4 regions of the Enterobacter sp. MG-EB028 genome follow, and region 1 is predicted to be linked to each of the others. Evidence: predicted binding sites of a transcription regulator. Region 1 holds the regulator's gene; each other region holds the start of a gene.
The links. The regulator PurR, encoded in region 1, represses purine synthesis genes. The targets are predictions, from matches to a motif close to CANGCAAACGTTTGCNTG.

Region 1 (7,179 bases):
CCTGCATGGCGGCGAAAGCCGGCAGGTACATATCGGTGGCCAAAAAGCCCAGCACGCTTAAGCCGCCGAGCCAGACTAAAAAACCTTTCCTGGGTTGCACTGTTTTATTCTCCTGAGGAGGCAGGTATACGTTGGCGCTGAGTGTAGGGAGTGCAAAGCCGCTTGTGAAACGCTAATATTTGGCGGGTGCATTCAAATTTTTTGCAGGCAGAAAATGTGGTCAGATTATTCTCTTGAAGTGGTCGATGCTGTCGCACGTAACGGCAGCTTTAGCGGGGCGGCGCAGGAGCTGCACCGCGTCCCTTCGGCTATCAGCTATACCGTACGTCAGCTTGAGGAGTGGCTGGCGGTACCGCTGTTTGAACGGCGGCATCGTGATGTGGAATTAACGCCTGCTGGGGCGTGGTTTTTGAAGGAAGGGCGTTCTGTTATCAAAAAAATGCAGATCACCCGCGAGCAGTGCCAGCAGATCGCGAACGGCTGGCGGGGACACCTTTCCATTGCGGTGGATAACATCGTTAAGCCCGAGCGCACCCGGCAGATGATTGTCGATTTCTACCGTCATTTTTCTGACGTCGAACTGCGGGTTTCGCAGGAGGTGTTCAACGGCGTCTGGGATGCGCTGGCGGACGGCAGGGCAGAGATGGCCATTGGGGCCACGCAGGCGATCCCGGTCGGGGGGCGTTACGCCTTTCGTGATATGGGGATGCTGAGCTGGAAATGCGTGGTGGCAAGCGATCATCCGCTGGCGAAGATGGAAGGGCCGCTGAGCGATGATACGCTGCGCGGCTGGCCGTCGCTGGTGCTGGAGGATACCTCCCGCTCGCTGCCCAAGCGTATCACCTGGCTTTTGGACAACCAGCGGCGGGTGGTGGCCCCTGACTGGGAATCGTCGGCGACGTGCCTCAGCGCCGGGCTCTGCGTCGCGATGGTACCCGTTCATTTTGCGCGACCGCGAATCGACACCGGTGAGTGGGTTGAGCTGGCCCTGGAGAATCCGTTCCCGGATGCGGCCTGCTGCCTCACCTGGCAACAAAATGATGTTTCGCCGGCGATGGCCTGGCTTCTGGATTATCTGGGGGACAGCGAAACGCTTAACCGGGAGTGGCTGAGGGAGCCAGCCTGGCTGGCTCCGCAATGAGATTAACGACGGTAGTCGCGGAACGGGCCATCCGCAACGGAACGGCGTTCGATAAGGCGAGGGTGAACTTCAATGGACTGCGACTCTTCACGTTTGTTGACGATCCTGTCCAGCAGCATATTGAAGGCGGTTTCACCCAGCGAATCTTTCGGCTGGTGAATGGTGGTCAACGCTGGCGTGAAGAAGCGCGCGTTGCGCACGTTGTCATACCCGATCACGGAGATGTCCTGCGGGACGCGCAGACCCAGCTCGTCGGCCGCACAGAGGGCGCCCATCGCCATGATGTCCCCCCCGCAGAAGACGGCGGTCGGGCGGTGCGGCTGGGAGACGATCTGCTGCATCGCGCGGTAGCCTGATTCCGGCTCAAAGTCGCCCTGCACGATCCAGTTTTCCGGCACGGTAATCAGCGCTTCTTCCATCGCTTTCATAAAGCCGGCCAGACGGCCCGCGCCGGTGTTGCGCTCCAGCGGACCCGGGATCACGCCAATCTCGCGATGGCCGCGCTCAATCAGATAACGGCCGGCCATATAGCCGCCCTCAAAGGCGTTATCGATAACCGAATCGGTGAAATCCGCGCGCGCTTCGCCCCAGTCCATCACCACCATCGGAATATGGCGATACTCTTCCAGCATCGACAGCACGGATTCCGGGTACTCGGAACACATTACCAGCAGGCCATCCACGCGCTTTTGCGCCATCATCGACAGGTAGGCGCGCTGTTTTTCAATGCTGTTCCATGCGTTGCCGAGAATCAGGGTATAGCCTTTCTGGAAGCAGTTTTTCTCCACCGCTTCAATGATCTCGGCAAAATAGGCCGCTTCACTGCTGGTCGCCAGCAATCCAATGGACTTGGTGTGATTGACCTTGAGGCTGCGCGCAACCGCGCTTGGCGAATAGTGCAGCTCTTTGATTGCTGCCCAGACCGCGTTGCGCGTCTCTTCCGCCACGAAGCGGGTTTTGTTAATTACATGTGATACGGTTGTAGTGGAAACGTTTGCGCGTTTTGCTACGTCTTTAATTGTTGCCATTAAATGTCACTCCAGACCATATCCTAAGCTCCTGAAAAACTTGAAGGTAAACGTTTGCCTTCTCTCACCCTTATCACGCAATTTTGGATTGCGGCACGCCAGGAAAACGACACGGGACGTCAGGAGGGGGTCAATGGCCGGTACGCTAATAAATTTAGCGTGGAATTTTGGCCTATCTTGATGAAAAGGGGAAGAGGTAAAGTGGTTATCAGTATAAATCCAGGAAGATTTTTGACGGAATCTGTGCAAAAATGAGCAAGCTCACTTTTCGTGGGGGGATTAAAAGGAGAAAAATTGATGAGTTCCGATCTGAAGTTTTCGCTGTTCACCACCGTTGTTGTGCTGGCTCTGATTGTCGCGGCCGGTCTGACGGCTGCACTGCACTGATTTACGCGGAGGGAGAGCCTTCTCCCTCCCCATCGCCGCGATTGTTACTTCTCTGGCAAAAATCTTTTGCCATTTTGTTAACTTCTCATTTTTTGTGATTGATGTCATGCTTTCCGCTTCTTTGTTCTGTGTCACCACATGACACGGCATCCGGAGTTGACGCATGAAAATCAATTTTCCCCTGCTGGCCCTGGCGATTGGCGCTTTTGGGATTGGCACCACTGAATTCTCCCCGATGGGGTTACTGCCTGTTATTGCCCGGGGCGTAGACGTCTCGATCCCTGCGGCAGGCATGTTAATCAGCGCCTACGCCATCGGCGTGATGGTGGGGGCGCCGCTGATGACGCTTCTGCTTTCTCACCGGGCGCGCCGCAATGCGCTGATTTTCCTGATGGCGATTTTCACTCTGGGCAACGTGCTTTCGGCCATTTCGCCGGACTACACTACCCTGATGCTGTCGCGCATTCTGACCAGCCTGAACCACGGCGCGTTCTTTGGGCTGGGCTCGGTCGTGGCCGCAAGCGTAGTGCCAAAACACAAGCAGGCAAGCGCTGTAGCGACCATGTTTATGGGGCTGACGATTGCCAACATTGGCGGGGTGCCGGCGGCAACCTGGCTGGGGGAAGCGATCGGCTGGCGTATGTCCTTCCTGGCGACGGCCGGGCTGGGCGTGGTCGCAATGGTGGCGTTGTTCTTCTCTCTGCCGAAAGGCAGTGCAGGAGAACGTCCGGAAGTGCGTAAAGAGCTGGCGGTGCTGATGCGCCCGCAGGTGCTCTCCGCGCTGCTCACCACGGTGCTGGGGGCAGGGGCGATGTTTACCCTCTACACCTATATTTCACCGGTGCTGCACGATATCACCCACGCACCGCCTCTTTTCGTTACCGCGATGCTGGTGCTGATTGGCGTCGGCTTCTCGATCGGCAACTATCTCGGCGGGAAATTTGCTGACCGTTCCGTGAGCGGGACGCTGAAAGGCTTCTTAACCCTGCTGATTGTCATTATGGTTGCTATCCCGTGGCTGGCGCGTAATGAGTTCGGAGCGGCGATTGCGATGGTCGTCTGGGGGGCCGCAACCTTTGCCGTGGTGCCGCCGCTGCAGATGCGCGTGATGCGTGTCGCCCATGAGGCGCCGGGCCTCTCGTCTTCCGTGAATATCGGGGCGTTCAATCTCGGCAATGCGCTGGGCGCAGCCGCCGGAGGCGCAGTGATTTCAGGTGGTCTGGGGTACAGTTTTGTGCCGGTGATGGGGGCCATTATTGCCGCGCTCGGCCTGCTGCTGGTAATGATGTCCGGCCGTAAACAGCCTGAAGCCGTTTGCACGGCGGAATAAGCAAAAACGCAGAAGGGCGCACCCTTCTGCGTGTCTTTTACGCGGCGAAATTCTTCGCGACAAATTCCCAGTTAACCAGCGCCCAGAAGTGTTCCAGGTAGTTCGGGCGCGCGTTGCGGTAATCAATGTAGTAAGCGTGTTCCCACACGTCCACGGTCATCAGCGGCGTAGCGCTGGTGGTCAGCGGGGTGCCCGCGTTAGACGTGGACACGATAGCCAGTTTGCCATCCGCCTCTTTTACCAGCCACGTCCAGCCAGAACCGAAGTTCTTGATGGCTGCATCGGTAAACTTCGTCTTAAACTCGGCGAAGCTGCCAAAAGCGGCGTTAATCGCGGCCGCCAGCTCACCGGCAGGTTCGCCACCGGCATTGGGTGCCAGGCAGTGCCAGTAGAAGGTGTGGTTCCACACCTGAGCCGCGTTGTTAAAAACGCCACCCTCTGAGCTGCGAACGATCTCTTCCAGCGTTTTGCCTTCGAAATCGGTGCCCTTGATCAGGTTGTTCAGGTTGGTGACGTACGTCTGGTGATGTTTGCCGTAATGATATTCCAGGGTTTCCGCTGAAATGTGCGGTGCCAGGGCGTCTTTTGCATACGGTAGTGCAGGTAATTCGAACGACATTGCTTCTCTCCTTATTGTATTTTGCGTTGCCAATAACCACACAGACAACAGGGACAGGATAGCAAATTGAAAGGGTATGCAAAAGAGGAACTTACCCTGCCACGGATGTGGCAGGGCAGGGATTAGCGAATGGTTTTTGGCGTCATCACGCGACGCGCGCCGACGTAGTGGCGCATCCAGTAGTCTTCACTGAGCGAGGTGATCTGAATATCCTGGCCGCTGCGCGGTGACTGGATGAATTTCCCGTTGCCGACGTAGACGCCGACGTGGTCAGCCGTGCCGCGACCCTGGGTACGGAAGAAGACCAAATCGCCGTTTTCCAGCTCCGCGCGGTTAACCGGTGACGCATCGCGCAGGTGATACATCTCGTTGGCGGTACGCGGAATGCGGAATTTAACCAGATCTTTATAGGCGTAATAGACGAGGCCGCTGCAGTCGAAACCGGTACGCGGCGAGCTGCCGCCCCAGCGATAAGGTTTGCCAATCTGTCCCATCAGCTTATTCATCGCGGTTTTTTGCGCTTTTTGCACACGCACTTTATGCACATCCGCCAGTTTCGTCACCTTCGTGCATTTTGCTTTATGCCCTTTACGGGTAATGCATTTTTCTGTAACGAGGTTAGCGGCGGTCAGCGAAGCTTTATTTTTGGCGGTGCGGGTAGTGCGGGAAGATTTTGTTTTCGTCTTGCTGGAAGCGGTCTGTTTAGTCTGAGCGGTGGTTTTTTTCTTGACGTTCTTTGTGGTGGTTTTTTTCTTACGTTCTGTGGCTTTTACCAGATGGCTTTTTTGTACAGCAGATTGCCGCGCCTGCTGAGAGGCGTTTGCCGCTGGCGTGAAAGTGAGTGAAGTAAACAGTAAAGCACAGAGCGTGATCGAGATTTTAGTTATCCGCGCCACTGGGCAGTCCCCTGATATATGCAGGTCATCAATAATACCCGCGTGTGATTTACAAAGCCCGTCGATTCTAATCCATAAAAACCCGAGAAGTTAATAGCATTTTTCAATCTAAAAACCTGTTTCGTTAGCAAGTGCAAAAAAAATCATCGTTCTGCCGCACAATTGTTCACTCCCTGAGCAAAACCCTGACGGTCGCAGGGGTAAACACCATTTGCAATGCAACTTTTGTAGAGTCGCGGTAAAATATATAAACGTGACGAAAATGTTATTTTCCGATGCCAGCCTGACCCGCTACAATGTCAGACTATTGCCGTAACAGAAGTTAAAGGAAGCAAGACATGAGCACCACTATTGAAAAAATCCAGCGCCAGATCGCTGAAAACCCGATTCTGCTGTATATGAAAGGTTCTCCGAAGCTGCCAAGCTGCGGCTTTTCCGCGCAAGCGGTTCAGGCGCTGTCAGCCTGTGGTGAGCGTTTTGCTTACGTTGATATCCTGCAGAACCCGGACATCCGCGCAGAGCTGCCAAAATACGCTAACTGGCCGACTTTCCCGCAGCTGTGGGTTGACGGCGAACTGGTTGGCGGCTGCGATATCCTGATTGAGATGTACCAGCGCGGCGAACTGCAGCAGCTGATCAAAGAGACGGCGGCGAAGTACAAAACCGAAGAGCCAGACGCTGAGTAATTTTCTGCGTTAATAAAAAAGCGACCTGATAAGGTCGCTTTTTTTTATTCTTCACTGTCGCCCATCGGCAGCGGCCAACCGCCCAGACGCTTCCAGCGGTTGACGATCTCACAGAACAGCTCTGCGGTGCGCTCCGTGTCGTATAAGGCGGAGTGTGCCTGGGTGCCGTCAAACGGTATACCCGCCGTAATGCAGGCCTTTGATAACACCGTTTGTCCCAGCGCCAGGCCGCTCAGCGCGGCGGTGTCGAAGGTCACAAACGGGTGGAAAGGGTTGCGCTTGAGCGACGCGCGCTCGGCTGCAGCCATGGTAAAGCTGTGATCGAAGGTGGCGTTATGGGCCACCATGATGGCGCGGCTGCAGTTGCTCTCTTTCATGCCTTTACGCACCATTTTAAAAATGGCGTGCAGCGCATCATATTCGCTGACTGCACCGCGCAGCGGGTTATGCGGATCGATACCGTTAAACGCCAGCGCCTCCGGCTGTAAGTTTGCCCCTTCGAAAGGTTCAACGTGGAAATGCAGCGTGGTGTCCGGTGTAAGCCAGCCCTGTTCATCCATCTTCAGCGTGATGGCGGCAATTTCAAGCAGCGCATCGGTTTTAGCGTTAAATCCGGCTGTTTCTACATCAATGACAACGGGATAAAAACCACGAAAACGGTCGCACAGACCGCTAAATTGAGCGTTATCGGACATCAGGGTCTCTTACCAGGGAAAAAGCAGAGCGCATTATGGCAAATTTTGCGGGGGGATGCAGTAAAACTACGGGCGCATATTGCGCCCTGAGGGATCAGTTGCCCAGACCGCGACCCGCGTCTTTGGCTTCAATCAGCTCGATCTTGTAACCGTCCGGATCTTCAACAAACGCAATCACGGTGGTGCCGCCTTTTACCGGGCCTGCTTCGCGCGTGACGTTACCGCCATTTTTGCGAATGCGTTCGCACGCTTCGGCCGCGTTGTCCACTTCCAGCGCGATATGGCCATAGGCGGTACCCAGCTCATAGCTGTCCACGCCCCAGTTGTAGGTCAGCTCAATGACAGCTTCATCCGTTTCCGGTCCGTAACCCACGAACGCCAGCGAGTATTTGTATTC
Region 2 (7,179 bases), 910 kb from region 1:
GCCAGCGTCATCAGGAGCTGATAGTTTACCGCACGCTCGGGGCGGGTAAGCGCCTGCTGCGCATGACGCTCTGGAGCGAGTTTGCGCTGCTGGGGCTGGTGGCGGGTCTGGTCGCGGCGATTGGCGCTGAGACGGCGCTGGCGGTGCTGCAGACAAAGGTCTTCGACTTCCCTTGGGAGCCTGACTGGCGCCTCTGGTTGATCCTGCCTCTATGCGGTGCGGTGCTGCTTTCTCTTTGCGGAGGCTGGCTCGGCACGCGGCTGTTAAAGGGTAAAGCGCTGTTCCGTCAGTTTGTGAGTTGATTTAGCACGGTGATAGTTGCGCGCCGGGTTTTAATGCCGGCGCGTAATGTTTAAATAGCACAAAATGATAATACCCACTCATTTAGTAGCACAAAACATTAAAAACCCGTCCCCACAGCCCGATTATTTCCAGTTAATATTCACCAGCTAAATATTTAGCAGCGTGTCTATTAAGGAAAAATAATGACTATAAAAAAATCAGCGCTGGCGGTAACGATTGGCGCGGCAGTGGCATTAACGACGTTCGCCTCTCAGGCTGAAATCACCGTTCTTAAGCAGGATCCTCAGGCGGGTAACCCGCTGAGCCGTCTGAACTTCACCGTTGGCGGCAGTATCCGTCCTCAGTTCCAGAACATGACCGGCGACGACGGTAAAAACAGTTACAAGCGTAACGGCTTTGACGGCGGCACCCGTTTCCGTTTCGCGGCTGATTACTACCTGTTTGATGACATTAGCTGGATCAGCTACTACGAGCTGGGAGTGAACATTCCTGCCCAGTTTAACTGGGATCATCACTATGCAGACGGCGCCCACGACACCACTCGCCGTATGCTCTACACCGGTCTGAAGAGCGATACCTGGGGTACGCTGACCTTCGGTCAACAGAACAGCGTTTACTATGATGTGGTTGGCGTGAAAACCGATATCTGGGACTACGACATGATCGGTCAGGCACCGGGTAACGGGATCAACGGCGACTACGACGGCTCTTACCGTTCACGCCAGATGCTGAAATATAAGAAAACCGTGGGCGATGCGGACATTTACGCATCCTACCTCTTTGAAGACAGCGAATACCTGCCGGGCAACGGCCTACGCTACAAGCGTAAAGGCGGCGGCTCGCTGGGTATCGATTACCACCTGACCACCGATCTGACCTGGGGCGCAGCGTGGAACTACACCCGCGCCGACATGCGTAACCCGGACAACGGCGACAGCAAAACCTACGATCAGAATATCGTCGGTACCGCACTGAGCTGGACGCCGGACAACTGGACCTTCTCCGCGGGCGGCGGCTGGTACCAGAACTTCCTGACCACCAAAAAAGTGTCTGTTAACGACTACTTTGCGGGCGACGCGTGGGGTATTGAATACTTCGCAGGGTATAAATTCCCAATCGGTCAGTACGCGGTGAAATCCATCCAGCCTTACTTCATGGGTGACCGTATTGAGTACGTGAACGGCCGCAACTACCAGCGTATCGACAACGGCGTGGGTATCAGCTTCCAGCTGGATTACGGTTTCCGCGTGGATTACGAACACGTGTTCACCTCCAGCACCGACAACCTGGGCGACATGAACCTGGTGCGTCTGCGTTACGACTTCTAAGCCGTCTTGTAGGGTGCGGCCTGATGCCCTCACCCTGACCCTCTCCCACGGGGAGAGGGAACAAACATTAAAAACGGCAACCCTGGTTGTAATGCCGATCAGTTAAGGATCGGTTGACCGATCCAGTGGCTGTGTAAGAATCCGGAAATGTTTACCCGTTTCCGGATTTTTTTATGCACATTGGACAGGCTCTTGATCTGGTATCCCGTTACGATTCTTTGCGTAACCCTCTGACTTCTCTGGGCGACTGTCTTGACCCGGAACTGATTTCCCGCTGCCTTGAAGAATCCGGCACCGTCACGTTACGCAAACGGCGCCTTCCTCTGGAAATGATGGTCTGGTGCATTGTCGGTATGGCCCTTGAGCGCAAGGAGCCGCTTCATCAGATAGTTAACCGGCTGGATATCATGTTACCCGGCAATCGTCCGTTCGTTGCCCCCAGCGCCGTGATCCAGGCCCGTCAGCGGCTGGGAAGCGAAGCCGTCCGCCGCGTGTTCACGCAAACAGCGCAGCTCTGGCATAACGCCACGCCGCATCCGCACTGGTGCGGCCTGACCCTGCTGGCCATCGATGGTGTGTTCTGGCGAACACCGGACACGCCGGAAAACGACAGCGCCTTTCCCCGCCAGACGCATGGCGGAAACCCGGCACTCTATCCGCAGGTAAAAATGGTCTGCCAGATGGAGCTGACCAGCCATCTGCTGACGGCAGCGGCCTTCGGCACGATGAAAAACAGTGAAAATGAGCTCGCGGAGCAACTGATAGAGCAGACCGGCGATAACACCCTGACGTTAATGGATAAAGGCTACTACTCGCTGGGGTTGCTGAATGCGTGGAGCCAGGCGGGAGAACACCGTCACTGGATGCTCCCTCTCAGAAAGGGAGCACAGTATGAAGAGGTCAGAAAGCTGGGTAAAGGCGACTATCTGGTGAAGCTGAAAACCAGCCCACAGGCACGAAAAAAATGGCCGGGTCTGGGAGATGAGATGACAGCCCGCCTGCTGACCGTGACGCGCAAAGGGAAAGTCAGCCATCTGCTGACGTCGATGACGGACGCCATGCGCTATCCCGGAGGAGAAATGGCAGACCTGTACAGCCATCGCTGGGAAATAGAGCTGGGGTACAGGGAGATAAAACAAACGATGCAACTGAGCAGGCTGACGCTGAGAAGTAAAAAGCCGGAGCTTGTGGAGCAGGAGTTATGGGGCGTGTTACTGGCGTATAATCTGGTGCGATATCAGATGATTAAAATGGCGGGCCATCTGAAAGGATACTGGCCGAATCAGCTGAGCTTCTCAGAATCATGCGGCATGGTCATGAGAATGCTGATGACGCTGCAGGGCGCTTCACCAGGGCGTATCCCGGAGCTGATGCGTGATCTTGAAAGCATGGCGCAACTGGTAAAGTTGCCGACAAGAAGGGAAAGGGCCTTCCCGAGGGTGGTAAAGGAAAGGCCCTGGAGATACCCCACAGCCCCGAAAAAAAGCCAGTCAGTTGCTTAACTGACTGGCATTACAACCCTGGTTGCCGTTTTGCTTTTACCTCGCCACCCGGCTTTCTTTTTCAGCGATCAAGCCACTCAGCAATGTCTGCGAACGTCCCGCGATACACAATCTTCTCCGCTTTTTTCTCCAGCTGATAGCCGTACATCGGGTCGTAATAGTCCTTCAGCAGCGGTGCAAGCCAGCTGAAGTGCGCCTCGGTGCTGCCGGAGCGTTGCTGTTCCAACAGCGCGGAATCTAACAGCGCGGTGAATTCTGCATACCGCTGCAGCCCCAGGCGGCGGCGGATGGCGAACAGGCCGTGGTGCAGGTACTCGCTGTACTCTTTCCAGCCCGCTTCCTCGCCGTATGCGGCAGAAAAATCCGCCCACATATGGTCGAAATACTCTTCGCGCAGGCGTTCAAGACGAATTTCAAACGGGTCTTCGACGACAACGATAGGGGCTTCAACCATGCGGTCGCGCAGGCACTCCGGCAGGTGGTTGGAGCCAATCATCCGGCCTTCATCTTCCAGCACCCAGCGCGCAGCGTCTTTTTTCAATAGCTCAACCGCAAGGTGGTTTTCAAAGCTGGCCTGGGAAAGCTGCGGCGTGAGCGTGCGGCCAAACGACGAACCGCGATGGTGTGCCAGCCCTTCCAGATCGATGCCCTGCGGGTGCTGCTTCACCAGCAGCGTTTTACCGTTTCCGGTACAGCCGCCGATTAGCACCATCGGCTTTTGCGACTGCTCGATCGTCACCTGAATCGCCGTCTGACGCAGGGCCTTATAGCCGCCGCGGATCAGCGGGTAGTCGACGCCAGCCTCTTTAAGCCAGGCCTGCGAGATATGCGAGCGCTGGCCGCCGCGCGCACAGCAGAGAAAGCCCTCAGGATGGGCAAGACTGGCTTCCCGCCAGGCGCGGATACGCGCGTCGCGCGTTTCACCGTTCACCAGGCGATGGCCGAGCGCGAGCGCGGCTTCGGGGCCCTGGCGTTTGTAGCACGTGCCAACGGCGGCACGCTCGTCGTCGTTCATTAAGGGCAGGTTGACTGCCGCAGGCATCGCGCCCTGGGCAAATTCGATCGGCGCGCGAACGTCGATTAAAGGGGTATCAGACGCGAGGATCGCGCGATAGTCCGTTCCATCGTTCATGGTTATTCCAGAAGAAAACTCAGCAGCAATGGGCGGGGATTGTACGCCGGGGAAGGGGAAGGTCAACTCCCCGGCGTGGATGTCTTACTTAAGCTTTGACTGTGCCCAGACAATGCCGCTTGCATATTCCGGCGGCAGGAGAGGAACGATCGCTTCCAGGGTGGCGCTCAGGCGGTCCGTATCGGTATCGTTCAGGTTCAGGTGACCGACCTTACGACCCTCGCGGACCTCTTTGTCATACCAGTGCAGGTGCACCAGCGGCAGCTTTAGCCAGTCGTAGTTCAGATCGGTCCCGATCAGGTTGATCATCACCGACGGGCTGTTAACGACGGGCTTCGGCAGCGGCAGGTCGGTGATCGCGCGCAGATGCAGTTCGAACTGGCTGATGGAGGCGCCGTTTTGCGTCCAGTGGCCGCTGTTGTGCACGCGCGGAGCCAGCTCGTTGATCAGCAGACCCGATGGTGTGACGAAACACTCCATCGCCATGACGCCCACGTAGCCCAGCTCGTGCATGATGGCGGAAAGCATCTCTTCCGCCTGCGCCTGCTGGTCGGCATTGGCCTGCGGGAAGGCGACGCTGGTGCGCAGAATGCCGTCCTGATGCAAGTTATGCGTCAGCGGGTAAAACACCGTGCGGCCATCGTGCCCGCGCGCGCCAACCAGCGACACTTCGCCGCTAAAGTTGATGCCCTGCTCAACGATGCACTCGCCGTAGCAGTCGTCCGGCAGCTCGGCGGTTTCATGCGCGCGCAGGCGCCACTGGCCGCGGCCGTCGTAGCCGCCCACGCGACGCTTTACAATCGCCAGTTCGCCCAGCATCGCGAACACGTCATTCCACTCGCTTTTGTCGGACAACAGCTGCCACGGTGCGGTCGGCAGACCGAGCTTGTCGAACAGCTGCTTTTGCGTCAGACGGTCGGCAATAATCGGGAACACGTCGCGGTTCACAAAGGCGTTATGGCGCGCCAGCTCGCGGGTCAGCGCGGTTTCCGGCCAGCGTTCGATTTCTGCCGTGATCACGCTCTGGTGGAACGGGACGGCCTCAGGTTCATCGTCCAGCCCGACGGGCCAGACAGCAATACCCAGCGGCTCACCGGCCTGACGCAGCATACGGCCCAGCTGGCCGTTACCGAGGACGCAAACCTGCTTCATGCTGCACCCCGCGGGTCCGGGTTATCCAGCACCTCGTCGGTCTGGGCTTTACGCCACGCCGCCAGACGCTGGCGTAAATCTTTGTCGTGCGTTGCAAGAATTTGCGCGGCCAGCAGAGCGGCATTCGCCGCGCCCGCTTTGCCAATCGCCAGCGTGCCGACAGGAATACCGCGCGGCATCTGGACGATGGAATAAAGGCTATCGACACCGCTTAATGCGGCGCTTTGAACAGGGACGCCCAGAACCGGCACCAGGGTTTTGGCGGCAATCATGCCTGGCAGATGTGCTGCGCCGCCCGCACCGGCAACGATCACCTCATAACCGTTCTCTTCAGCGCTTTCGGCGAAGCTGAACAGTTTGTCCGGCGTACGGTGCGCGGAGACCACTTCAACGTGGTGCGGTACATTCAGGATTTCAAAGATTTCGGCGGCGAACTGCATGGTAGCCCAGTCGCTTTTGGACCCCATCACGATGGCGACACGCGCCGGATTATTGCGGGAAGACATGCGTCTTAAAACTCCTGTGGTGCGAAACACACTGCTTTCGAGGGCACAGAGAATAGCATGTTATACGGGCAAGGAAAACGGTTGCGCGGTTAAATCTTGAGCCGTTGTTGCCATCAATTCATAACAAAACAGACCGCGATCTGGCGGTCTGTTTTCGTCGAGCGACAATCATTATTTCGTCAGTTCTGCGGTCATGTACACGCGGTTGTTGAACTGCGCGCTGGTGATTTTGTATGACGCACCTTGTTCAGCAGCCTGGGCAGCAATTTTCGCTTCTGCGCGGTCAAGGGTTGAGCCGGTTGCACTCACGCTCTGAGCGAAAGAACCGAAAGAAACCAGGGAGAGAGCAGTAACTGCAACGAAAGTTTTGATGGATTTCATGGTCGTATTCCTTAAATATTTTGTCTGGGATAGGGCGTGTTGCCCTGATGTGATAAATAATAGGCCGACCACGGGCTGATTAAAATCGAAACAATTTGCCGATATTGTTCAAAAAAATAGAACGACTTGTGAGGGGTTAAAACGGAAACGCGATAAGCTCCACGCCCTCTGGCGTGACTTTGACCATAGAGCCTTCGCTGTGCCACGCGCCCAGTACCACGCGATGGGCCGGTTCATCGTTGGCGATAAGACAATGCACGTCAGGACGATGGGTATGACCGTGGATCAACCACTGAACGCCATGCTTTTCCATCACGTTCACCACCGCCAGTGGATTAACGTCCATGATGGTCAGGGATTTGCTGCTGTTGGCGGCTTTACTGCCCGCGCGCATTCTGGCGGCGATGCGGTTGCGGATAAACAGCGGCAGGGCAAGGAACAGCTTCTGGATCCACGGGGTGTGGACTTTGGCGCGAAACGCCAGGTAGCCGGTATCGTCGGTGCAGAGCGTATCGCCGTGCATGATCAGCACCCTGCGGCCATAGAGGTCGAGCACCTGCTCTTCCGGCAGCAGCGTCATACCGCTTTCACGGGCGTAGCGCTTGCCGAGCAGGAAATCACGGTTGCCGTGAATGAAGTAGCAGGGGACGCCGGAATCCACCAGCATTTTAATGGCGGCAGCCATTTCACGGTGCAGCGGGTTTGGGTCGTCGTCGCCAATCCAGGCTTCAAACAGGTCGCCCAGGATGTACAGCGCATCGGCGCTTTTCGCTTCCCCGCGTAAAAAACGCAGAAAACCGGCGGTTATCGCCGGTTCTTCTGTTTGCAGATGCAGATCCGCAATAAAGAGTGTCGCCACGAATTACTCGCTGACG
Region 3 (7,179 bases), 1.4 Mb from region 1:
GGCCGCGGACCTGCAGTTCGAAGGCCAGCTTTTGCACCTGCTGACGCATCACGTCCTGAATTTCCTGGCTCAGCGTGTACGCTGGCAGAGAGCAGGCGGAGTCGCCGGAGTGTACGCCCGCCTGCTCGATGTGCTCCATGATGCCGCCAATCAGCACCATTTCGCCGTCGCAGATGGCGTCCACGTCCACTTCTACCGCGTCGTCGAGGAAGCGGTCGAGCAGCACAGGCGCATCGTTGGAGACGCTCACCGCGGTCTGGAAGTAGCGTCGCAGGTCGGCTTCGTCATAAACGATTTCCATCGCGCGGCCGCCCAGTACGTAGGAAGGACGCACCACCAGCGGGTAGCCAATCTCTTTCGCCTTCTCGACAGCCTGTTCGATAGCGGTCACGGTGGCGTTCGCAGGCTGTTTCAGCTTCAGACGGTCAACCGCCTGCTGGAAACGCTCGCGGTCCTCCGCACGGTCAATCGCATCCGGACTGGTGCCGATAACCGGCACGCCTGCCGCTTCCAGCGCGCGCGCCAGCTTCAGCGGGGTCTGGCCGCCGTACTGCACGATAACACCTTTTGGCTTCTCGATGCGCACGATTTCCAGCACGTCTTCCAGGGTAACCGGCTCGAAGTAGAGACGGTCAGAGGTGTCGTAGTCGGTGGAGACGGTTTCCGGGTTACAGTTGACCATGATGGTCTCGTAACCGTCTTCGCGCAGCGCCAGCGAGGCGTGTACGCAGCAGTAGTCAAACTCGATGCCCTGGCCGATACGGTTTGGACCGCCGCCCAGCACCATAATCTTGTCGCGGTCGACGGACGGATTCGCTTCGCACTCGTCTTCATAGGTGGAGTACATGTACGCGGTGTCGGTAGAAAACTCTGCCGCACAGGTGTCGACGCGCTTGTAAACCGGGTGCAGGTCATACTGGTCGCGCAGCTTACGGATTTCCGCTTCGCGCACGCCCGCCAGCTTAGCCAGACGCGCGTCGGCGAAGCCTTTACGCTTCAGCATGCGCAGGAAGTCTGCGTCCAGGCCGTTGATGCCCAGCTCTGCCACTTTCTCTTCCAGACGCACCAGCTCTTCAATCTGCACCAGGAACCAGCGGTCGATGTTGGTCAGGTTGAACACGCCGTCGACGGACAGGCCAGCACGGAAGGCATCGGCGATGTACCAGATGCGCTCCGCGCCCGCGTCTTTCAGCTCGCGGCGGATTTTGGTCAGCGCTTCCGGGTCGTCCAGGCTCACTTTCGGGTCAAAGCCGGTCGCGCCCACTTCGAGGCCGCGCAGCGCTTTCTGCAGGGATTCCTGCTGCGTGCGGCCAATCGCCATCACTTCACCGACGGATTTCATCTGGGTGGTCAGACGGTCGTTCGCGCCTGCGAACTTCTCGAAGTTAAAGCGAGGAATTTTAGTCACAACGTAGTCGATGGACGGCTCGAAGGACGCAGGGGTGCGGCCACCGGTGATGTCGTTCATCAGCTCGTCGAGGGTATAACCCACCGCCAGTTTCGCCGCCACTTTCGCAATCGGGAAGCCGGTCGCTTTGGAGGCCAGCGCGGAGGAGCGGGACACACGCGGGTTCATTTCGATAACAATCAGACGGCCGGTTTTCGGGTTAACGGAGAACTGCACGTTAGAGCCGCCGGTTTCCACGCCGATTTCACGCAGTACCGCCATCGAGGCGTTACGCATGATTTGATACTCTTTGTCGGTCAGCGTCTGGGCTGGCGCAACGGTGATGGAATCGCCGGTGTGGATACCCATCGCATCGAAGTTTTCGATGGAGCAGACGATGATGCAGTTGTCGTTTTTATCACGCACCACTTCCATCTCGTACTCTTTCCAGCCAATCAGCGATTCATCAATCAGCAGCTCTTTGGTTGGGGAAAGATCCAGACCGCGTTCGCAAATCTCTTCGAACTCTTCGCGGTTGTAGGCAATACCGCCGCCGGTGCCGCCCATGGTGAACGATGGGCGGATGATGCATGGATAACCCACTTCAGCCGCAACGGCCAGCGCCTCTTCCATGTTGTGTGCAATACCGGAACGCGCGGTGTCGAGGCCGATTTTCTTCATCGCCACGTCGAAGCGGCGACGGTCTTCTGCTTTATCAATCGCGTCGGCGGTCGCACCAATCATGGTTACGCCGAACTCGGCCAGCACGCCCTGACGCTCCAGCTCCAGCGCACAGTTCAGCGCCGTCTGGCCGCCCATGGTTGGCAGGACCGCGTCCGGACGCTCTTTCTCGATGATTTTACGCACCACTTCCCAGTGAATCGGCTCGATGTAGGTTGCATCGGCCATTTCCGGGTCGGTCATGATGGTTGCCGGGTTAGAGTTCACCAGGATAACGCGGTAGCCCTCTTCACGCAGGGCTTTACACGCCTGAGCGCCGGAGTAGTCGAATTCACAGGCCTGGCCGATGACAATCGGGCCAGCGCCAAGGATCAGGATGCTTTTTATGTCTGTACGTTTTGGCATGGTCTTCTCGGCTCCTGATTATTTAGCGGTCTTACGGTATTGCTCGATAAGTTCGATGAAGTGATCGAACAGCGGCGCGGCGTCGTGCGGGCCCGGGCTGGCTTCCGGGTGACCCTGGAAGCTGAATGCTGGCTTATCGGTGCGATGAATCCCCTGCAGGGTGCCATCGAACAGCGACTTATGGGTCACGCGCAGGTTAGCCGGCATTGAGGCTTCATCGACGGCAAAGCCGTGGTTCTGCGCGGTGATCATTACCGTGTTGTTATCGATGTCTTTCACCGGGTGGTTACCACCGTGGTGGCCGAACTTCATCTTAACGGTGTTCGCACCGCTCGCCAGCGCCAGCAGCTGATGGCCGAGGCAGATGCCGAATACCGGGATGTCGGTTTCCAGGAAGGACTTAATGGCGGCGATGGCGTAATCGCACGGTGCCGGGTCGCCAGGACCGTTGGACAGGAAAATACCGTCCGGATTCATCTTCAATACGTCTTCGGCAGAGGTCTGAGCCGGCACCACCGTCAGGCGGCAGCCGCGGTCAACCAGCATGCGCAGAATGTTGCGCTTGGCGCCAAAATCGTAGGCCACCACGTGGAACGGCAGCTCGCTCTCTTTTTTCGCTTCCGGCAGGTCGCCTTCCAGCGTCCAGCTACCCTGTGTCCAGCTGTAGGCTTCCGCGGTCGTCACTTCTTTCGCCAGGTCCATGCCGTTCAGGCCCGGGAAGGCTTTCGCTTTTTCCAGCGCCAGCGTCGCATCGAGGTTATCACCCGCGATGATGCAGCCGTTCTGTGCACCCTTCTCGCGCAGCAGACGCGTTAACTTACGGGTATCAATATCGGCAATCGCCACGATGTTATGGCGCTTCAGGTAAGAAGAGAGGTCTTCGGTATTGCGGAAGTTGCTGGCAATCAGCGGCAGGTCGCGAATGACCAGGCCTTGCGCATGTACCTGAGAAGATTCTTCGTCAGCCGCGTTGGTGCCGACATTGCCGATATGAGGATAAGTAAGAGTAACGATTTGGCGAGAATAGGAAGGATCAGTGAGGATTTCTTGATAACCGGTCATTGAAGTATTGAAAACGACTTCCCCAACCGCCGAACCCGTTGCCCCTATGGCCCGACCGATAAACTGGGTTCCGTCTTCCAGAACCAATAGCGCTGACTTAATCAAAACACCCTCCAGAGAATATTCACTCACTTTATTTGCATATTAATTCATAACCATGTCATGGATCAATGCAAATGTGTTGCCAGCGGATTTTTGGCAAACGGCGGCATTCTGGAGATTTGGTGGGTAAAAGTCAACTTAAAACGGATATTTTGTTTAGTCTTTTGCGCATCTGGTGAGGCGAGTGAAGCTTAAGCGACAAAAAGATCAGGTAAATCACTGCGGAAAACGCTTGCGCGCCGAATTTAATGAAAAATGAGTCGACACAGCATCAAAAAGTGGACCAAATGGTCAAAATTTACATTTCAGTAACGAAAACCAGGAAGAATAGTTGTGTTTTCATGGCTCAACAAACAAAACAAGAGCTAAACAGGTAAAATATAAGGGCAATAAAATATTGCCCTATGCAATCAAAGAATTACGACTGCAATAACCACATCACGATGGGTAATAATACTTACAAATTGTTGAGATCGAGCACATCTCGCATATCAAAAAGTCCATCTTTCTTGTTTTTAAGCCACAAAGCGGAACGTACCGCGCCGTTGGCAAACGTCATGCGGCTTGAGGCTTTATGAGTAATCTCCACGCGTTCACCAATATCGGCGAACATCGCCGTATGTTCGCCGACGATGTCACCCGCACGTACCGTTGCGAAACCAATAGTGCCCGGTACGCGTTCGCCAGTGTGACCTTCGCGGGCATAAACCGCGCAGTCTTTTAAATCTTTATCGAGTGCATGAGCAATCGCCTCGCCCATCGCCAGCGCCGTGCCTGACGGCGCATCTACCTTGTAGCGGTGGTGGGCTTCGACAATTTCAATATCGGTATAGTCGCCCATGACCTTCGCTGCTTTCTCCAGCAGCTTGAGCATGACGTTAACGCCCACGCTAAAGTTCGCCGCGAAGACAATCGCGATCTCTTTTGATGCGTCCTGGATGGCCTGCTTACCCGCGTCGTCAAAACCGGTGGTGCCGATCACCATCCCCTTGCCGTGCTGGCGGCAAAATGCCAGGTGCGTCAACGTACCTTCCGGGCGGGTAAAGTCGATAAACACATCGAAGTCATCTTTAACCGCATCCAGGCTGCTCTGGACAGTAACGCCCGTCTTTCCTGCACCCGCCAGTTCACCTGCGTCGGCCCCCAAAAGCGATGAGCCTTCACGCTCCAGCGCCGCGCCCAGCGCTACGCCATCCATCTGAAGTGCCGCCTGAATCAGCTGACGGCCCATACGTCCACCCGCGCCCGCAATGGCGACACGGATCTGTGCATCATGCATAGTTATTCTCTTACGTTAAAATGATGTAAATCGTTTTCAGATTAACCAGCCTTCGCGGAGGCTGCCAACTGAAAACACCAATAATTAGAATTTAACGTGAAACCGACTTAAATATCAGTAAAAGACATGATTTTGTGGTCACGATAAAGTACGGGGCAAAAAAAAGGCCAGCACATGAGATGCTGGCCTTTTCGCTGTTTAGGGGTTATTCCACTTCGCGGGCGTCGATACGCAGCTCTTTCGGCACTTCGAAGACGATATTCTCTTCGCGTCCTTCCAGCGGAACCGCTTCGCCACCGCCCAGCTCCTGCAGACGGGTTATCACGTTCTGCACCAGGATATCCGGCGCGGAAGCGCCTGCGGTAACGCCAACGCAGACCGCATTTTTAACCCACGCTTCCTGGATGTCCGCCGCGTCGTCGATCAGGAACGCCGCTTTACCCATGCGCTGCGCCAGTTCGGCCAGACGGTTGGAGTTAGACGAGTTTTTGGAGCCGACCACCAGCACCACGTCCGCCTGTTCAGCCAGCGCACGCACCGCTTCCTGGCGGTTGGTGGTCGCGTAGCAGATGTCATCCTTACGCGGCCCGACGATTTTCGGGAAGCGCTGGCGCAGGGCGTCAATCACATCCGAGGTATCATCAACCGAGAGCGTCGTCTGGGTCATAAACGACAGACGGGCTTCATTTTTCACGTTCAGCGTAAAGACATCTTCCGGCGACTCAACCAGATACATTCCCCCTTCCGGATTGCTGTACTGGCCCATGGTACCTTCGACTTCCGGATGACCCGCATGGCCAATCAGAATCGACTCTTCTCCGCGACGGCTGGCACGCGCCACTTCCATATGCACTTTCGTCACTAATGGGCAGGTTGCGTCGAAAACGGTTAAATCGCGGCTTTTCGCTTCGTTACGCACCGCCTGAGAGACGCCGTGCGCGGAGAAGATCAGGATCGCACCGTCCGGCACTTCGCTGATCTGCTCGATGAAAATAGCGCCGCGCTCGCGCAGGCTGTCCACCACGTAGCGGTTATGCACCACTTCGTGACGCACGTAAATTGGCGCGCCGTAAATCTCCAGCGCATTTTCAACAATGCTGATAGCGCGGTCTACACCGGCGCAGAAGCCGCGCGGGTTAGCCAACAGGATCTGCATTTCAGGCCTCCAGTGCCGGATCGATCTCCAGCACTTCAACATCAAAATGAACGGTACGCCCGGCAAGCGGATGGTTGAAGTCAACGGTGATAGAGTCGCCGTTAATCTCGCGGATCACGCCAGGCATTTCGCTGCCGTCCATAGCGGTAAAGAGCATAATCGCCCCGATTTCCGGTTCGCCCGCGTCCATAAACTCGCGGCGCGAGAAATACTGGATCAGGTCCGGGCTTGGCACGCCAAACGCGGCATCCGGCTCCAGCGAGAACGCTTTTTTCTCCCCCTCTTTCAGGCCCAGGAGCTGCTGCTCAAGACCTTCAGACAAGGAGGTATCGCCGAGACGAAACAGGGCAGGTTTGCCGTTATTGCGGGTGGATTCGGCGGTGGAGCCGTCATCCAGCTTCAGCGTGAAGTGAACGAGAACCGCGCTGTTGCTCTGTACGGATTTAGACATGCAAATTGCTCGCTTGTTTTGCCCGGTGGCATTACACCACCGGGCGAGTGTGTTACGCCTGCTCTTTCGCGGCCGGTTTAGGCAAGAAGCCTTCCAGCACGATTAACGCCGCACCGATGCAAATTGCGGTATCGGCCAGGTTAAAGGTCGCGAAGTGCCAGTCGCCGACGTAGAAGTCGATCATATCGACCACAAAGCCGTGCCACAGGCGGTCAAACAGGTTGCCCAGCGCGCCGCCAATGATCAGCGCGTAGGCAATGTTATTCAGCTTTTGCGTGGCCTTTGAGCGGTACATCAGCACGGCCAGCACCACGCAGATACCGAGAGCGATACCCGCAAAGAACCAGCGCTGCCAGCCACCGCTGTCGGCAAGGAAGCTAAACGCCGCGCCGTAGTTGCGTGCATAGTGCAGGTTAAGCGACGGGAACAGCGAAACCGTCTCCCCCAGAGCAAAATTTTGGAGGATCAGGAACTTGCTGCCCAGATCGATAATCAGCACCACCACAACCAGCCACAGCCAGCGCAGTCCTGTTGAACAGAGAGTTTTACTCATCAGGCAAACTTACGTTTTTCGCCGTCACCGGCGACGTTGCTTACACAGCGTCCGCAGATGTCTGCGTGTTCCGCCACCTGGCCGATATCGGTAGTGTAATGCC
Region 4 (7,179 bases), 370 kb from region 1:
CACCGTAAATCCGTGCGCCTGCCAGAGCGATTCAATCAAATCCTGCATTTCGATCCGCGTCAGGGCGTCCAGCGCACCGAGCGGCTCGTCAAGCAGCAGCAGGCCGGGACGGTGAATCAATGCCCGCGCCAGCGCCACGCGCTGCTTTTGTCCTCCCGAGAGGGCCGCAGGCCATTCACCTGCGCGGTTTTCCAGCCCGACGGCGGCCAACGCCCGACGGGCTTCCTCCCGCCAGTTTCCTTTGAGCCCCAGCCCGACGTTATCAATCACCGTTTTCCACGGCAGCAGGCGCGCGTCCTGAAACATCATGCGGGTATCATCCTGAATATTGGCCAGCGGCGTTGTTCCCGCCAGAATGTCGCCGCCATTGGGGGCTTCCAGTCCGGCCAGAAGACGTAGCAGCGTACTCTTCCCACCGCCGCTTCGCCCGACAACGGCCACAAATTGCCCGGCGGGAATATGCAGATCCAGCCCGTTGAGAATGGTGTTTTCGCCGTAGCGTTTGGTTACGCCGTTCAGCAGCAGCGGCGTGCCCTGATTTAGTCGTGCAGTATTCATGCTTTCGCCTCCTGAAGGGTGTAGGCCGGGTTCCAGCGCAGCCAACTGCGCTCCAGCCACTGGGCGCTAACGTCAGCGAGTTTGCCGAGCAGGGCATAAAGAATAATGGCAACCACCACCACGTCCGTTTGCAGGAATTCGCGGGCGTTCATCGCCAGATACCCGATGCCGGAGTTGGCCGATATAGTTTCCGCCACAATCAGGGTCAGCCACATCAGGCCGAGCGCAAAGCGCACCCCGACCATGATGGAGGGCAGGGCGCCCGGCAGGATCACGTGAGTAAAGAGAGAAAAACCCGACAAGCCGTAGCTTCGTGCCATCTCCACCAGACCGCGATCGATATTGCGGATGCCGTGCCAGGTGTTGATGTAAATCGGGAACAGCGTGCCCAGCGCCACGAGGAAGATCTTGGCGCTTTCATCAATCCCAAACCATAAAATCACCAGCGGGATCAGCGCCAGATGCGGCACGTTGCGCAGCATCTGAATGGAGGTATCCAGCAGCCGCTCGCCCCAGCGGGAAAGGCCGCTGATCAACCCCAGCACCAGACCAATGCTGCCGCCGATGGAAAACCCAATCACCGCGCGCCAGGAGCTGATTGCCAGATGCTGCCACAACTCGCCGCTGACGCTCAGCGACCAGAACGCTTCGATTACGCCCTCGGGAGAGGGCAAAATGCGGCTCGACAACCAGCCGGTGGACGACGCGAGCTGCCAGAGAGCCACGATGCCGACGGGCAAAAACCACGGTGCGGCGCGCAGCAGCCATTTTTGTGAAGTGGCAGACATGGTCACTCCTTAGCTTTGTGCGGCTTTACGTGGAATAAACTCGTTTGCCACCGCTTCGCCCTGCAGCTGGAGCCGCTGCGGCTGCGGAATTTCTGGAATGGCGACGTCCAGATGTGGGAATAACAGCTCGCCCACCTTGTAGGCCTCTTCCAGGTGCGGATAGCCGGAGAGGATAAAGCTGTCGATGCCCAGGTCAGCGTATTCATTAATCCGCGCGGCCACGGTTGGCCCGTCGCCGACCAGCGCCGTGCCCGCGCCGCCGCGTACCAGACCGACGCCCGCCCACAGGTTCGGGCTGATTTCCAGATTCTCGCGCTTGCCGTTGTGCAGAGAGGCCATGCGGTGCTGCCCGACGGAATCGGTTTTGGCAAACGCAGCCTGCGCCTTTGCGATGGTCTCATCGTCCAGGTGGGAGATCAGACGGTCTGCCGCCTGCCAGGCTTCTTCATTGGTTTCACGCACAATCACGTGCAGGCGAATCCCAAAGCGTACCCTGCGGCCATGAGCGGCGGCTTTGGCCCGGACCTGGGCAATTTTCTCTTTCACCAGCTCCGGCGGCTCGCCCCAGGTCAGATAGAGATCGACCTGCTCGGCGGCCAGATCCTGAGCCACATCCGACGATCCGCCAAAATAGAGCGGAGGACGCGGCTGCTGCACCGGCGGGAAGTAAAGCTTCGCGTCGCGAACGTGAATATGCTTGCCTTCGAAGGTGACGGTCTCTCCTTCCAGCAGGCGCCGCCAGACGTGGGTAAACTCGGCGGAGGCTTCATAGCGCTCGGTATGGTCGAGGAACACGCCGTCGCCCGCCAGCTCCTGCGGATCGCTGCCCGTCACCAGGTTAAACAGGGCGCGGCCGTTGGAGAGTCTGTCCAGCGTTGCCGCCTGACGCGCCGCTACGGTGGGTGAAACGACGCTCGGGCGCAATGCAACCAGGAATTTAAGGCGCTGAGTGACCGGGATCATCGACGCAGCCACCAGCCAGGCATCCTCGCACGAGCGTCCGGTCGGGATCAGCACGCCGGTAAAACCTATTCGGTCCGCTGCCTGCGCAATCTGCTGCAGGTAAGCATGGTCAACGGGGCGCGAGCCCTCTTCTGTGCCAAGATAGTGTCCATCGCCGTGGGTGGGTAAAAACCAGAAAAGATTCAGACTCATGATTTAGCTCCTTCTTTGCCTGCGGGCTGCCAGATGCGTTCGCGGATATCGACCTGTTTTGGCACCAGGCGGTTTTGATAGAAGAGGTCAGCGGTTTGTTGCTGAAGCGCGGCGACGTGTGCATCCACGGGCGCAATGGTGGTGGGCGGACGGTGGTTGAGATAGCTCGCGATCACCGGTTCAGGCAAGCCCATGGTCTTCGCCAGCAGGGCAATGCTCGCCTGACGCTGGGTCTGGGTCAGCGCATCGGCCTGGGTAAAGGTATCCAGTACGCCCTGAATAAATGCGCCGTTCTTTTCCGCGTAAGGGCGCGCGGCGAGGTAGAACGAGCCGGTCTGTTTCAGCGTAGTGCCGTCCTTCAGAACCCGAACGCCCCCTTGCAGTAAGGCTGCGGAGTAGTACGGATCCCAGATAGCCCAGGCATCAACGTTCTTCTGCTGGAACGCGGCGCGCGCGTCGGCAGGCGTCAGGTAAACGGGCTGAATGTCCGTGAACTTGAGCCCGGCTTCCTGTAAGGCGCGCAGCAGCAGGTTGTGCGAGCTGGAACCTTTCTGGAAAGCGACCTTATGCCCTTTAAGGTCTGCGACGCTTTTAATCTCACTGTTTTCAGGTACCAGAATGACTTCGGCTTTCGGTTTAGCGGGTTCTACGCCGACATATACCAGGTCTGCCCCGGCAGCCTGAGCAAAAATAGGCGGGATATCGCCCGTGCTGCCCAGATCGATACTGCCGACGTTCAGCGCTTCAAGCATCTGTGGCCCTGCCGGGAACTCTACCCAGGAAAATTTGGTGTCCGGGAAGCGTTTTTCCAGCAGCTGGTGGCTTTTTGCCAGCACCATGCTGACGCTGCCTTTCTGATAGCCAATGCGTAAGCTGTCCGGTGCGGTTTCTGCAGCCTGCGCCAGCGCGGTAAACGCCATCAGGCCAGCCAGTCCGAGGTAGGTTAAGGTTTTAAACATGTGCGACTCCCTGCGGCGGATTAAAAGAAGGAACCTGGATATCCCGGCGATGCAGCGCGTGCCAGAAGGTTTCCAGCGCAGCATCAAGGCGGGTTTGCAGATTCGGCGTAAAGTGCGGCTTATGCTGGTAGTCAATGACCTGTGAATCATCCGCGAAAACCCCGTGGAGGATCTCCTGAGCCTTCAGGGCGTTCAGCACCGGCTTCAGGGCATAATCCACCGCCAGTAAATGGGCAACCGTACCGCCCGTTGCCAGCGGCAGAACCACTTTGCCGTCCAGTGCGCGCTCGGGGAGAAGATCGAGCAGGGTTTTCAGCGCGCCCGAAAAAGAGGCTTTATAAATCGGGGTCGCAACGATGAGGCCGTCCGCTTCCTTGAGCTGCTCAATGAGGGTTTTCAGCGCGGGGCTGTCGAAGCGGGCATACAGCAAATCTTCAGGTTCGAAGTTATGCAGATTCCAGTGGCACACTTCCACGTCGAGGGCGTTGAGCTTTTCACGAGCATATTCCAGCAGGGCGCTGGAGCGCGAAGGGAATCGTGGACTTCCGGCCAGGGTAATGACGCGCATACTTCCTCCTTATAACTAATTGTTTGTTTTTATCTAACATTCATAACAATTTTCAGGAGTGTGACATCGCGCGGTTATTCCACTAAATGATTTATCCGCAATTAAAATGCGAAAAAGCGCATAAGAAATAGACAGGGAGGTAAACGATTGCGTTTTACGCCGATTTTTTGCCGCAGGTCAATTCCCTTTCTGAGCGGGATCGCCCATAATCCCCTCCCGGTTTGCACACCGGGAATCCAGGAGAGTTCATGTACTACCCCTTCGTTCGTAAAGCCCTTTTCCAGCTCGACCCCGAGCGCGCTCATGAATTTACATTCCAGCAATTACGTCGTATTACCGGAACGCCTTTGGCCGCTCTGGTGCGTCAGAATGTGCCGGAAAAACCTGTGCAGTGCATGGGTCTGACCTTTAAAAACCCGCTGGGTCTGGCGGCGGGTCTGGACAAAAATGGCGAGTGCATTGATGCTCTGGGCGCGATGGGCTTTGGCTCTATCGAAATCGGTACCGTCACGCCGCGCCCACAGCCGGGAAATGACAAGCCGCGACTGTTCCGCCTGGTTGAAGCCGAAGGGCTGATCAACCGCATGGGCTTTAATAACCTCGGTGTTGATCACCTTGTTGAGAACGTAAAAAAAGCCCATTTTGACGGGATATTAGGCATCAATATCGGCAAAAATAAAGACACGCCGGTAGAGCAGGGTAAAGATGACTATCTGATTTGTATGGAAAAAGTCTACGCCTATGCCGATTATATTGCGGTGAATATTTCTTCACCCAATACCCCGGGGCTGCGTTCCTTACAATATGGCGAAGCGCTGGACGATCTTCTGAGTGCCATTAAAAATAAGCAAAATGAACTCCAGACGATCCATCATAAATATGTTCCGGTCGCGGTTAAGATCGCCCCGGATCTTTCTGCCGAAGAATTGATCCAGGTTGCCGACAGTTTGGTTCGCCATAATATTGACGGTGTGATTGCAACGAATACCACGCTCGATCGTTCGCTCGTTCAGGGAATGAAAAACTGTGACGAAGCGGGTGGGTTAAGCGGACGTCCGGTACAATTAAAAAGCACCGAAATTATTCGCGCTTTGTCTGCGGAATTAAAAGGCCGTTTACCGATTATCGGCGTCGGCGGTATCGACTCGGTGATTGCTGCGCGCGAGAAGATGGCGGCCGGTGCATCACTGGTGCAAATCTATTCCGGCTTTATTTTTAAAGGACCGCCGCTGATTAAAGAAATCGTTACTCATATCTAATCTTTTCTCTTAATCAGACAACCAGGGCTTTATTTCCAGCCCTGGTTGTTTTATATTCCGTCACTGTTGCTTATTTAGACATTATAGTCTTTTATTACTAATGTTATAAACGAAGCGGCGAACAGGACATTTTTAGTACAGGACGTTTGGGGACGGGAGAGACACATGCGAATTAAACCTGACGATAACTGGCGCTGGTATTTTTGCGACGAGCATGATCGTATGATGCTCGATTTAGCCAATGGCATGCTGTTTCGTTCTCGTTTTGCCCGTCGAATGTTAACCCCGGACGCGTTTTCCCCGTCGGGCTTTTGCGTTGATGATGCAGCGCTTTATTTCTCCTTTGAAGAAAAATGCCGCGATTTGATGCTCTCTAAAGAGCAGCGTGCCGAACTGGTATTAAATGCGCTGGTGGCTATCCGTTTCCTGAAACCGCAAATGCCGAAAAGCTGGCATTTCCTGCCTCACGGCATGGACTGGACGCCAGCAACGGGCGATGCGGCCAGCGTTAACCTGAGCGATACCGCCGAAGAGGTGAGTTTATTAGTCGTTGAGCCGGGCGAAAATGCCGCACTCTGTCTGCTGGCGCAGCCCGGCGTGACGATTGCCGGGCGGGTTATGCAGTTAGGTGATGCTATCAAAGTCATGAATGACAGGCTGAAGCCACAGCTGCGCGTAGATTCCTTCAGCCTCGAACAGGCGGTTTAAGCTTCCAGCTGTACCGACGTTTTCGGTACGCAGCTACAGCACAGAATTGTACCGTCATTTCCAATTGCAGATTTCTTCAGCGCACTCACTTCACCCTCCAGCAGCTTGATGCGGCAGCATCCGCAGATTCCCGCGCGGCAGGAATACGGTACGCGAATACCGGCTTGCTCCAGTTGCTCCAGCAGCACCTGCTGATTGTTGCCGCGAATAATCTTGCCCTGCCAGTGAATATCCACCGCAGAGGCGACGTTCGTCTCGGCCTCGACCATTTCTTCTTCCTGGCCTGCGCCATACACTCTGGCCGGCCCGCGGGCGAGAATTTCAACCTCATCGCCTACGCGAATCACGCCGCTGGAGCGGGGGATCAGGTTCTGGCCGAAATCGACATCACCGTTATCCTGCGCGGTACGGAATGATTGCAGGGTTTTCAGCGGCTCGCCGGAAGGGTGCTTCTGGCCTTTTTCAGGACTTACCGTCGTGAAAATGCAGCGACTGCAGGGCTTCACCACGTCGAAAATAACGCTGCCGATGCGGATCGTTTTCCAGGTGTCTTCTTCCCATGCGTTAGCCCCCGTTACCACCAGGTTTGGGCGGAACTGCTCCATCTGCACGCTGGCTTTGCAGCGGTTTTGTAAATCACGCAGCGACGCCTCATTGGTCAGCAGGAACGGGAAGCCATCGGCGAAGGAGAGCGGTACGGCCTCGTGGCGCTTCACGCGACGCGTCAGTTCCGGACCAACCCAGCGCAGCTGCACGTCGCGGGAGAAGAAACCGCTCAGCCAGCGGTTAATCTCATCCGGGGCGATGCGCGCGGTAAAATGATTACCCCATACTTCCGTTGGCGCGTCGACAGCCGCAAAATCAGCAAAGCGAATCACCGTGCTGGAACCGTCCGGCGCGGTCAGATGCAAACCGTCATGAAGCGGGGAAGGCGTAAAGCGAACCATCTGCGGGAACTGGCGTGCGGTAATGAACGTGCCGTCAGGCTCGGTGACCATAAAAATACGATCGAAGGCGAATCCGCTCATGTCGGCCAGCGCGTGAGAGACGCCGATGCCGCGCATGGATTTCACCGGATGAATAAAAAGCCTGGATAACGTCGCCACTGCACACTCCCACAAATGAAAATAAGCCTTCAACTTTATGACATACACGCCATATTAGCTATAATGCGCGACAATTTT

Region 2: purE (5-(carboxyamino)imidazole ribonucleotide mutase) is a predicted target of PurR. The motif match lies at 5,994-6,011, and genes of this name have one in related genera.
Region 3: carA (glutamine-hydrolyzing carbamoyl-phosphate synthase small subunit) is a predicted target of PurR. The motif match lies at 3,859-3,876, and genes of this name have one in related genera.
Region 4: pyrD (quinone-dependent dihydroorotate dehydrogenase) is a predicted target of PurR. The motif match lies at 4,165-4,182, and genes of this name have one in related genera.

What each region holds. Positions count from the first base shown of each region.
Region 1 is NZ_CP195079.1:2,091,581-2,098,759, forward strand. It holds gene punC (purine nucleoside transporter PunC) at 1-100, opposite strand, end outside; gene punR (DNA-binding transcriptional activator PunR) at 215-1,141, shown strand; gene purR (HTH-type transcriptional repressor PurR) at 1,144-2,169, opposite strand; gene cydH (cytochrome bd-I oxidase subunit CydH) at 2,467-2,556, shown strand; gene ACR42C_RS09980 (MFS transporter) at 2,720-3,886, shown strand; gene sodB (superoxide dismutase [Fe]) at 3,924-4,505, opposite strand; gene ACR42C_RS09990 (NlpC/P60 family protein) at 4,628-5,401, opposite strand; gene grxD (monothiol glutaredoxin 4) at 5,740-6,087, shown strand; gene rnt (ribonuclease T) at 6,132-6,782, opposite strand; gene gloA (lactoylglutathione lyase) at 6,877-7,179, opposite strand, start outside.
Region 2 is NZ_CP195079.1:1,181,903-1,189,081, forward strand. It holds gene ybbP (putative ABC transporter permease subunit YbbP) at 1-302, shown strand, start outside; gene ACR42C_RS05480 (porin) at 486-1,631, shown strand; gene ACR42C_RS05485 (IS4 family transposase) at 1,805-3,133, shown strand; gene mnmH (tRNA 2-selenouridine(34) synthase MnmH) at 3,195-4,265, opposite strand; gene purK (5-(carboxyamino)imidazole ribonucleotide synthase) at 4,350-5,417, opposite strand; gene purE (5-(carboxyamino)imidazole ribonucleotide mutase) at 5,414-5,923, opposite strand; gene ACR42C_RS05505 (YdgH/BhsA/McbA-like domain containing protein) at 6,095-6,304, opposite strand; gene lpxH (UDP-2,3-diacylglucosamine diphosphatase) at 6,441-7,163, opposite strand; gene ppiB (peptidylprolyl isomerase B) at 7,167-7,179, opposite strand, start outside.
Region 3 is NZ_CP195079.1:729,366-736,544, reverse strand. It holds gene carB (carbamoyl-phosphate synthase large subunit) at 1-2,473, opposite strand, end outside; gene carA (glutamine-hydrolyzing carbamoyl-phosphate synthase small subunit) at 2,492-3,640, opposite strand; gene dapB (4-hydroxy-tetrahydrodipicolinate reductase) at 4,095-4,916, opposite strand; gene ispH (4-hydroxy-3-methylbut-2-enyl diphosphate reductase) at 5,122-6,072, opposite strand; gene fkpB (FKBP-type peptidyl-prolyl cis-trans isomerase) at 6,074-6,523, opposite strand; gene lspA (signal peptidase II) at 6,576-7,076, opposite strand; gene ileS (isoleucine--tRNA ligase) at 7,076-7,179, opposite strand, start outside.
Region 4 is NZ_CP195079.1:1,722,289-1,729,467, forward strand. It holds gene ssuB (aliphatic sulfonates ABC transporter ATP-binding protein) at 1-558, opposite strand, end outside; gene ssuC (aliphatic sulfonate ABC transporter permease SsuC) at 555-1,346, opposite strand; gene ssuD (FMNH2-dependent alkanesulfonate monooxygenase) at 1,356-2,501, opposite strand; gene ACR42C_RS08075 (sulfonate ABC transporter substrate-binding protein) at 2,498-3,460, opposite strand; gene ssuE (NADPH-dependent FMN reductase) at 3,453-4,028, opposite strand; gene pyrD (quinone-dependent dihydroorotate dehydrogenase) at 4,277-5,287, shown strand; gene zapC (cell division protein ZapC) at 5,453-5,995, shown strand; gene ACR42C_RS08095 (YcbX family protein) at 5,992-7,101, opposite strand.